4 regions of the Mesorhizobium sp. CA16 genome follow, and region 2 is predicted to be linked to each of the others. Evidence: predicted binding sites of a transcription regulator. Region 2 holds the regulator's gene; each other region holds the start of a gene.
What was found. The regulator PhoB, encoded in region 2, activates phosphate uptake and scavenging genes when phosphate is short. The targets are predictions, from matches to a motif close to TGTCATNNANCTGTCAT.

Region 1 (2,188 bases), on a different contig from region 2:
GAAATGAGCTGGAGCTTCGCCGGTCCGTTCGGCACCTATGACAAGGCGCAGCTGCAGCGCGGCCTGAAGGTCTACAAGGAAGTTTGCTCGGCCTGCCACTCGATGAACCTGGTGGCTTTCCGCACGCTGGAAGGCCTCGGCTATTCGGAGGCGCAGATCAAGACTTTGGCCGCCGAATACACCATCCATGACGGCCCGAACGATGCCGGCGACATGTTCGATCGTCCCGGCAAGCCGTCGGATCACTTCCCGGCGCCGTTCCCGAACGAGCAGGCCGCGGCATCCGCCAATGGCGGCGCCGCCCCGCCCGACATGTCGCTGCTTGCCAAGGCGCGCGGTGTCGAGCGCGGCTTCCCGCGCTTCATCTTCGACATCTTCACCCAGTATGCGCAGGGCGGCCCGGACTACATCCACTCACTGCTCACTGGCTACGACCAGACGCCGCCGGCCGGCATGGTGATCCCGGAAGGCACGCACTACAACCCGTACTTCCTGTCCGGCGTGTCATTGAAGATGCCCAAGCCGCTCTCGGACGGTCAGGTGACCTATGACGACGGCTCGCCGCAGACCGTCGACCAGTATGCCCGCGACGTCTCGGCCTTCCTGATGTTCGCGGCCGAGCCGCATCTCGAGGATCGCAAGAAGACCGGCTTCCGCGTCATGATATTCCTGCTGGTGTTCGGCGCGTTGGTCTACATGACCAAGCGCAGGGTGTGGGCCGACGTGGTGCACTGAGGCGGCGTCGATCGCAAGAATTTTGAAAGGGCGCCACAAGGCGCCCTTTTGTATTTCGGCGCGCGCAAACCGGGGCGTGTCACATGACCGTCATCGCTCGTGGCGATCCTGCCTCGCACTCAGCAAAGGATCGCACCCATGAAAAGATATGCATCGCTCGCGGCGGGTTTCCTGCTGCTTGTCACCGGATATGCCGCCCATGCCGATGAGGCCCAGCCTTTCGTCACCAGCAAGGACATTGACCTGACGATGATCCTGCCGCCGCCACCGGCCAATGACTCGGCGGAGACCAAAGCCGAGCTCGGCGAGGTGCTGACGCTGCAGGTGACGCGCACGCCGGAAATGGAAAGGCGCGCCATCGCCGACGCCGAGGAGAATATCTGGCGCTTCGCCGACGTCATGGGCCCGAATTTCAACAAGGAGAAGCTGCCGAAGTTCAGTGCCTTCTTCGATCGCGTCGTGGCGACCGAAGGCGCCGTCGTCGATCCCGCCAAGGATGTCTGGAAGCGGCCGCGGCCGCATCAGCTCAGCGATCTGGTCAAGCCGGTCGTGAAGCTGTCGAGCTCCGGTTCCTGGCCATCTGGCCATGCGACGGTCGGCACCATGATGGGCATCGTCCTTGCCGACATGGTCCCCGAAAAGCGCGCCGAGATCATGGCGCGCGCGGCCGAATTCGCCCACAACCGCGTGGTCGGCGGCATCCATTATCCGTCCGACATCGAGATGGGCAAGATCTCCGGCAGCGTGATCGCCGCGGTCCTGCTCAACCGTCCAGATTTCAAGGCCGAGTACGAAGTGGCGCGCTCCGAGCTGCGCTCGGATCTCGGCATGTAGCCGCTCGGTAGCGCCTGCTTTTCGAAGGGCGCCTTCGCGGGCGCCCTTTTTCATTATGGTCGAGGCCGATCGGTGCCGATCCTTTGCCGGATGTGCTTGTCTCTGGCGCGACATCGCGGTAGCCCTTGTCGGTCGCGTCGGGCAGTAAAGGCCGACGCCGCCAAATCCGACAGCCGGACACGCGGAAAGCCTCGATGAAATCCTCCCTCGAAGACACGCTGCTTGCGGCCATCCGCACCATTCCGGATTATCCCAAGCCCGGCATCCTGTTTCGCGACATCACCACGCTGCTTGGCGACGCGCGCGCCTTCCGCCGCGCCATCGACGAGCTGGTCCATCCCTATGCCGGATTGAAGATCGACAAGATCGCCGGCATCGAGGCGCGCGGCTTCATCCTCGGCGGCGCTGTGGCGCACCAGCTTTCGGCAGGCTTCGTGCCGATCCGCAAGAAAGGCAAGCTGCCCTACGAGACGGTGCGCGTCGCCTACAGCCTCGAATACGGCCTGGACGAGATGGAGATGCATAAGGACGGCGTCTCGCCGGGCGAGAAGGTGATCGTGGTCGACGACCTGATCGCCACCGGCGGCACGGCGGAAGCCGCGGTGAAGCTGCTGAGGCA
Region 2 (2,188 bases):
CCCGGGCGGGGCGCTTTGCCGCTGCGGCCGCCGCGGCTGCGTCGAGGCCTATGCCGGCAACTATGCGATCTGGCGCAGCGCCATGAAAATGAGCGAGGACGCCGAGCCGGTCGACGTCGGCGACGCCGACATGCGGGCCCTTGCCGCGAAGGCGCGCGAGAGGGACGGCCCCGAACGGGAGGCTTACCGCCGGGCCGGCGAAGCGCTTGGTTTCGGTCTCGGCAGCCTGTTCGCCCTCATCGACCCGGCGCCTGTCGCCATGGTCGGCGTCAGCGCGGCCGCCTTCGACCTAATCGAGCCGGCGCTAAGGGAAGCGATCGCCCAGACGGCCGGCGGCCAGCACTCCGAATCGATCTCCTTCGACACCGAGCCGAACGAGTTGCCGCTGATCCGCGAAGGCTGCGCCATGCGCGCGCTGACCTTCGTCGACCAGGAGATTTTCGCGCCGGGAGGCCAGGCAAGAGTGGGGACGGGAAAGAACGTGGCCTGAGGCAGCCTTGAAGAGGTCCGGGACAGCAGCAGACGCTTGAATTAGCGAAGGGAAGGCCCCGCAGCTTCGTCATTCCAGGGCGGAGCAGGAGCGAAGCTCCGTCGCGGAGACCCTGGAATCCATGCCGCTACCTCACGCGTCGGGCGCAGCGGCACAGAATTCTGGACTGTCGCAACGCATCGACATCACGGAATGGATCCTCGGGTCTGCGCTGCGTCGCTGCGCTCCTTGCTCCGCCCGTGGATGACGAAGCACAAGCGTCTCGGCTAACCGCCAATGCACGCGATCCGATGCTGGAGACACAGAACCCGTCAGCGTCTCGGCCCCTATCCCTAATCTTCCCTGATCGCGTAACCCGCCCCGCGGATGGTGCGGATGACGTCCGGCATGCGGCCGTTGTTGACTGCCTTGCGCAGGCGGCCGACATGGACGTCGACGGTGCGTTCGTCGATATAGATCGTCTCGCCCCAGACATTGTCGAGCAGCTGGCTGCGCGAGAACACCCGGCCGGGATGACGCATCATGAATTCCAGCAGCCGGAACTCGGTCGGGCCGAGCCTGATTTCGCTCTTCTTGCGGTAGACGCGGTGCGACTCGCGGTCGAGCACGATGTCGCCGACCTTGAGCACGCTGGACAGCACCTCCGGCTTGGCGCGGCGCAGCAGCGCCTTGACGCGCGCCATGAACTCCGGCGTCGAGAACGGCTTGACCAGATAGTCGTCGGCGCCGGTCGAAAGGCCGCGCACGCGGTCGCTTTCCTCGCCCCGCGCCGTCAGCATGATGATCGGCAGCCGCTCGGTCTCGGGCCGCATCCTGAGGCGCCGGCAGAGCTCGATGCCGGAAACCGCCGGCACCATCCAGTCGAGCACGAGCAGGTCGGGAACGTTTTCCTGAAGGCGGATTTCGGCCTCGTCGCCGCGGGTCACCACTTCGACCTGGTAACCCTCGGATTCGAGATTGTAGCGGAGCAGCACCCCAAGCGGCTCCTCGTCCTCCACCACCATGATGCGTGGCGCGATCATTGGCAGATACCCTTCGTCAGGCCGCCGGCGCCGACATTGTCGTCTCGTCCTGCTTGGGACGATTCGCGGGCAATTGCGTGCCGGTCAGCACATAATAGGCGTTCTCGGCGATGTTGGTCACATGGTCGCCGATGCGCTCGAGATTCTTGGCGCAGAACAGAAGATGCGTGCAGGCGGTGATGTTGCGCGGGTCTTCCATCATGTAGGTCAGGAGCTCCCGGAAGACGGATGTGTATTTGACGTCGATGCGCTCGTCGTCGTTGCGAAGCTTGGCCAGCGCCGTGGCGTCGCCCACCGTATATTCCTGGATCACGGCCTGGACCTGGATCAGCACCAGTTGCGCCATGGAATCGATCGAATGCGTGAGGTCGCGCGGCGCGGCGCTGACGCCGACCGAGCCGACGCGCTTGGCGATGTTCTTGGCGAGGTCGCCGATGCGCTCGAGGTCGCCCGCCATGCGGATCGAGCCGACCACGTTGCGCAGGTCGTCGGCCATCGGCTGGCGCTTGGCGATCAGCGTGATGGCGCGGTCGTCGAGCTCGCGCTGGCGCGCGTCCATGATGGCATCGTCGGAAACGACGCGCTGCGCCATGGCATTGTCGGTCTCGAGCAGGGCCTTGGTCGAAGCGCCGACCATGGAGGCTGCGAGATCGCCCATGTCGTTGATGAGCCGGCT
Region 3 (2,188 bases), on a different contig from region 2:
TGTCGACGCCGCGCGGGAAACGCTGGTTGTTCTGCTTCCACTGCTCGACGAAATGGCGGGGCATGCCGGGAGGCGCGATCATCGACGTCTTTTCGATCCCCGGACCTTCGAGCAGCAGCGACGGGCCCGAGGCAAGATCGTCGACCAGGAGGATCAGCGTCGTCGAGCGGTCGGGATATTCCTGCGTGCCTTGCGCAAAACCGTCGAGCGCCGCCATCTCCTTCGGATTGGCGATCAAGGCGAAATGCGCGTCGGCCGGCGTGTTGGCCGAGGGCGCGCCGGTGTGAAAGCCGAGCCAGGCCTTGACCGCGGCTTCGGCCTGCAGCGGCTGGTCGAGCCAGACCGGCGTGTCGTTGTCGCAGAGCGAGATCGCCACGGCGCCGGCCGTCGCCGACAGCGGCGCCGGCGGGCGGGCGAGCTGCGGCAGCGGCTGGACGGTGCCGGGGCGGGCCATCGCGTCCATGATGGCGCGGAACACCGCCTGGGCGTTGAAGACCGGCTCGGCGAAGCCGCCGTCGATCGATTGCGTGGCGATATCCATCAGTCCTCTCCGCGCACCATGGTGAAGAAATCCACTTTCGTGGCCGCCGTTTCGACGCGCTTTGTCTCGCGCGCCGCAGCAAGCGCCGCGCGCAAGGGCGCGGCAAGCTTTGTCTCGACCGCTTCGCGGTGCGCCGGGTCCTGCCACAGCGCGTCGGCGATCGCCGCTAGCTTGGCTTTTCCCTTGTCGCGGCCAAGCGCATAGGAGTGGCCGACCTGGCCGGAGGGCAGCCGCACCGTGGCGCGGGTGACCGTCGCTTCGCCGACATTGAACGGTGCGCCACCGCCGCCGATCCGCCCGCGCACCGTCATCAGTCCGGTTTCGGGGCCACGCAAAAGCTCGGCTTCGGAGGGCAGGCCCGACTCGTTCCACAGGCGGGCGATCTCGTCGGCCGCGGCATGCGCCAGCGTCGCCATCAAGGCCTTCCGCCCGGCCTGCTCGCGCGCTTCCTGTCCTCGCATGGCATCGCTCCCTGCATAGAGAAATTTGTCTATTGATATAGACAACTATACAAATTATACTCACTTGGTATCGGGAGTCCATGACGGGTGGATGACAACGGGTGCAAAAGTTAGGGGTGAAGACGTTGGAGGCGGGGAAATGACCGGGCTGGCAAGCAGCATCGAAAGGCGCAACGGCGTATCGCTATGGCGGCAGATCGCCGACAGGATCCTGCAGGGGATTGCGAGCGGCGATTTCGCCGAGAATGCCGCGCTGCCGCCTGAAGTCGCGCTGGCCGAGCGCTACGGCGTCAACCGCCATACGGTGCGTAGCGCCATTGCAGCACTGGTGCAGGAAGGCGTGCTGAGGGCCGAGCAGGGACGCGGCACCTTCGTGTTGTCGCGCAAGCGGCTGTCCTATCCGATCGGCGCGCGGACGCGCTTCTCGACCGGGCTGCAGGGGCAGACGAGCGAGCGGCATATCGCGCTGCTGTCGTCGTCGACCGAGCCGGCCGGCCGGCGCATCGCCGAGGCGCTGGGCATCGCCAAAGGCGCTGCCGTCATCCGCCTGGAGACGCGCGGCGAGGCCGACGGTCATGCGGTGTCGCGCGCGACGACCTGGTTCGATGCCAAGCGCTTCGCCGGCATCGAGGCGGCAATGGCGGAAACGGGATCGATCACCGCCTCACTGAAGCGCTTCGGCATCAACGATTATCTGCGGCATTCGACCGTGCTGTCGGCGCGCCACGCCGACGCAGACGATCTTGCAGCACTCGATCTGCAGCCCGGCGCCATCGTGCTGGTCACTGTCGCCGTCAACGTCACGCTCGACGGTGAGCCGATCCAATTCGCGGAATCGCGCTTTCCCGCGGAGCGGGTGGAGCTGAAGTTGTCGGTGTTGTAGGGAGTGCCGGTTTTATACGAGACCGTGATTGATCTGCTTCACGCTGATGTCAGGTCGCTTACTTGTCAGCGGCTTGGCGTTTGAGGCTCGCCTTCCCCCACTCCGTCTCGGCTTCGCCGAGCCACCTCTCCCCCCTCCGGAGGGAGAGGAAAGGAGCACGCTGGCGACCGGAGAAGCAGTGTGTCCGGTTGAAGAGCGTTGGCTGCAAGGCTCGCACTCTTCCTCTCCCCCGTCGACCGGGGGAGAGGTGGCTCGGCGAAGCCGAGACGGAGCGGGGGTCGACCTGTGCGGCGCTCCGTCAAT
Region 4 (2,188 bases), on a different contig from region 2:
TCTGATGGTTGTCATGGGTGAGCCGGGCCAATATCAGCAGGAGCGGTTGCGCCGCGTGGTCGAGACGCGCCGGGCCGACGCGGTCGTGTTGGCCAATACGCGAAGGGAAGACGATCGGATCGATTATCTCAGCAAGGCCGGCTTTCCCTTCGCCACGCTTGGCCGAAGTCAGTCCGGCGGCGACACGTATCCTTCACTCGATATCGATTTCGAGAGGGCGGGTGATGAAGCCGTCGACCGGCTGGTCGCGCGCGGCCACCGCCGCATTGCCGCTATCCGCCCTTCGCTTGATCTCAACTTCGGCTACCTGTTCCTCGACGGCTACCGCAAGGCACTGAAGCGGCACGGTATCGAGGTCGACCCCGACCTGATCGCCGACGGCTTCATCAACGAGACCGGCGGCTACCAGGTGACGCCGCAAGTAATGCGCTCCAGAAACCCGCCGACGGCGATCATCTTCAACAATGACGCGATGGCGCTCGGCGGCTGCAAGGCGCTGGCCGAGATGGGTATCAAGCCGGGCCATGACATGGCCGTGATCGTCATCGTCGACACGCCGCTCTGCCGCTACTTTTCGCCGACGCTGACCGCCTTCCGTCCGTCGCTGGAGCCCATGGGCCGGCGGCTGGCCGAGATGCTGCTCGCTTCGCTTCCCGCATTCGCCGGCCCTGAGGGCACACGCATCATCCGCGAAGTCTGGCCGCTGGAGCTGATCGCAAGAGAGAGCGATTGAGCGGAGGCGCTTTCCCTTCTCCCCCTGTGGGAGAAGGTGTCGCCGAAGGCGACGGATGAGGGGTGCTCCAGATGGCACCAGCGTCTCACTCCGCTGGAGCACCCTTCATCCGTCTCGGCGCTACGCGCCGATCCACCTTCTCCCACAAGGGGAGAAGGAAACTGTCATGCAACCATCACGTTCACGTCCTAGACCGCTCGACGGGAACCGGCTCGCCGCATCGCCGATGCGCGTTCCTTCCAGGCCGCTCTGCTCGTCAAGAAGGGGATATCGATGAAACATCTCAACCGGACCGTCGCGCTCGGCGCGGCACTCGCCTTGTTCACTTCCCTGACCCCGGCGCTCGCCGACGGCGTCGCTTACGTCAACAAGGGGCTCGTCGGCATCGGCCGCATCCCGGCCAACCAGAAGGACAAGTTCGGCGAGACCTTCGGTTCAGGTTCCGGCATGGCGATCGATACCAAATCCTGGACGCGTGAAGGGGCCACCTACAGGGGTTCGCTCTGGCTGCTGCCGGACCGCGGCTACAATGTCGTCGGAACCACCGATTATCGCCCGCGCCTCAACACCATCTCGGTCGAGCTGGCCCCGACCGCTCCTGGCGCGGCGCCCGCCGCCGGACAGGAACAGTCGGGCGTCAAAGCGACGCTCGCCGACACGATGCTTCTGACCGACGACAAGGGCGCCGACGCCACCGGCCTCGATCCGTTGAACGGCGTGCGCGCCGCCGCCGGCGACATGCCGATCCTGCCGCAGGCCGAAAACGGCAAGTTGGCGCTGGACGACGAAGCAATCGTGCGCCTGCCCGACGGCACGATGTTCATTTCCGACGAATATGGTCCCAACATCTACCGCTTCTCGGCCGAAGGCCGTCTGATGTCGGCGACCCAACCGCCCGCGGCTCTGGTGCCGATGCGCCACGGCAAGCCGAACTTCGCTTCCGACAATCCCGGCCCGGGCGCCGCCGAACCTGATCCGAAGGATCCCGAGACCGGCCGCCAGAACAACCAGGGCCTCGAAGGCATGTCGATGACGCCGGAAGGCAGGTTCCTGATTGCCGTGCTGCAGTCGGCGGCCCGCCAGGACGGCGGCGATTCCGGCTCGACCCGCCAGAACACCCGCGCGCTGGTTTACGACGCTTCCGATCTCGCCCATCTCAAACTGGCGCATGAATATGTCGTGCCGCTGCCGGTATTCAAGGATGCCAAGGGCAAGACCAAGGTGGCCGCTCAGAGCGAGATCGTCGCACTCTCCGACAAGAGCTTTCTGATGCTGGCGCGCGACTCAGGCAACGGCCAGGGCGTTAAGGGCGACGAGTCGCTCTATCGCAAGATCGAGATCGTCGACCTCTCGGCCGCCACCGATATCGCCAACGGCCCATTCGACGCCGCCGACAAGCCGGTCGCGCCGAAGGGCATGCTCGACCCGTCGGTGACGCCGGCCAAGCTGACGCCG

Region 1: LB525_RS02010 (acid phosphatase) is a predicted target of PhoB. The motif match lies at 813-829, and genes of this name have one in related genera.
Region 3: phnF (phosphonate metabolism transcriptional regulator PhnF) is a predicted target of PhoB. The motif match lies at 1,083-1,099, and genes of this name have one in related genera.
Region 4: LB525_RS27935 (esterase-like activity of phytase family protein) is a predicted target of PhoB. The motif match lies at 896-912, and genes of this name have one in related genera.

The regions. Positions count from the first base shown of each region.
Region 1 covers NZ_JAIUHP010000001.1:402,961-405,148, reverse strand. The annotation lists gene LB525_RS02015 (cytochrome c1) at 1-735, shown strand, start outside; gene LB525_RS02010 (acid phosphatase) at 874-1,569, shown strand; gene LB525_RS02005 (adenine phosphoribosyltransferase) at 1,764-2,188, shown strand, end outside.
Region 2 covers NZ_JAIUHP010000012.1:110,869-113,056, reverse strand. The annotation lists gene LB525_RS18025 (ROK family protein) at 1-490, shown strand, start outside; gene phoB (phosphate regulon transcriptional regulator PhoB) at 823-1,512, opposite strand; gene phoU (phosphate signaling complex protein PhoU) at 1,529-2,188, opposite strand, start outside.
Region 3 covers NZ_JAIUHP010000014.1:169,935-172,122, forward strand. The annotation lists gene phnH (phosphonate C-P lyase system protein PhnH) at 1-541, opposite strand, end outside; gene phnG (phosphonate C-P lyase system protein PhnG) at 541-1,002, opposite strand; gene phnF (phosphonate metabolism transcriptional regulator PhnF) at 1,142-1,885, shown strand.
Region 4 covers NZ_JAIUHP010000035.1:13,634-15,821, forward strand. The annotation lists gene LB525_RS27930 (LacI family DNA-binding transcriptional regulator) at 1-733, shown strand, start outside; gene LB525_RS27935 (esterase-like activity of phytase family protein) at 1,007-2,188, shown strand, end outside.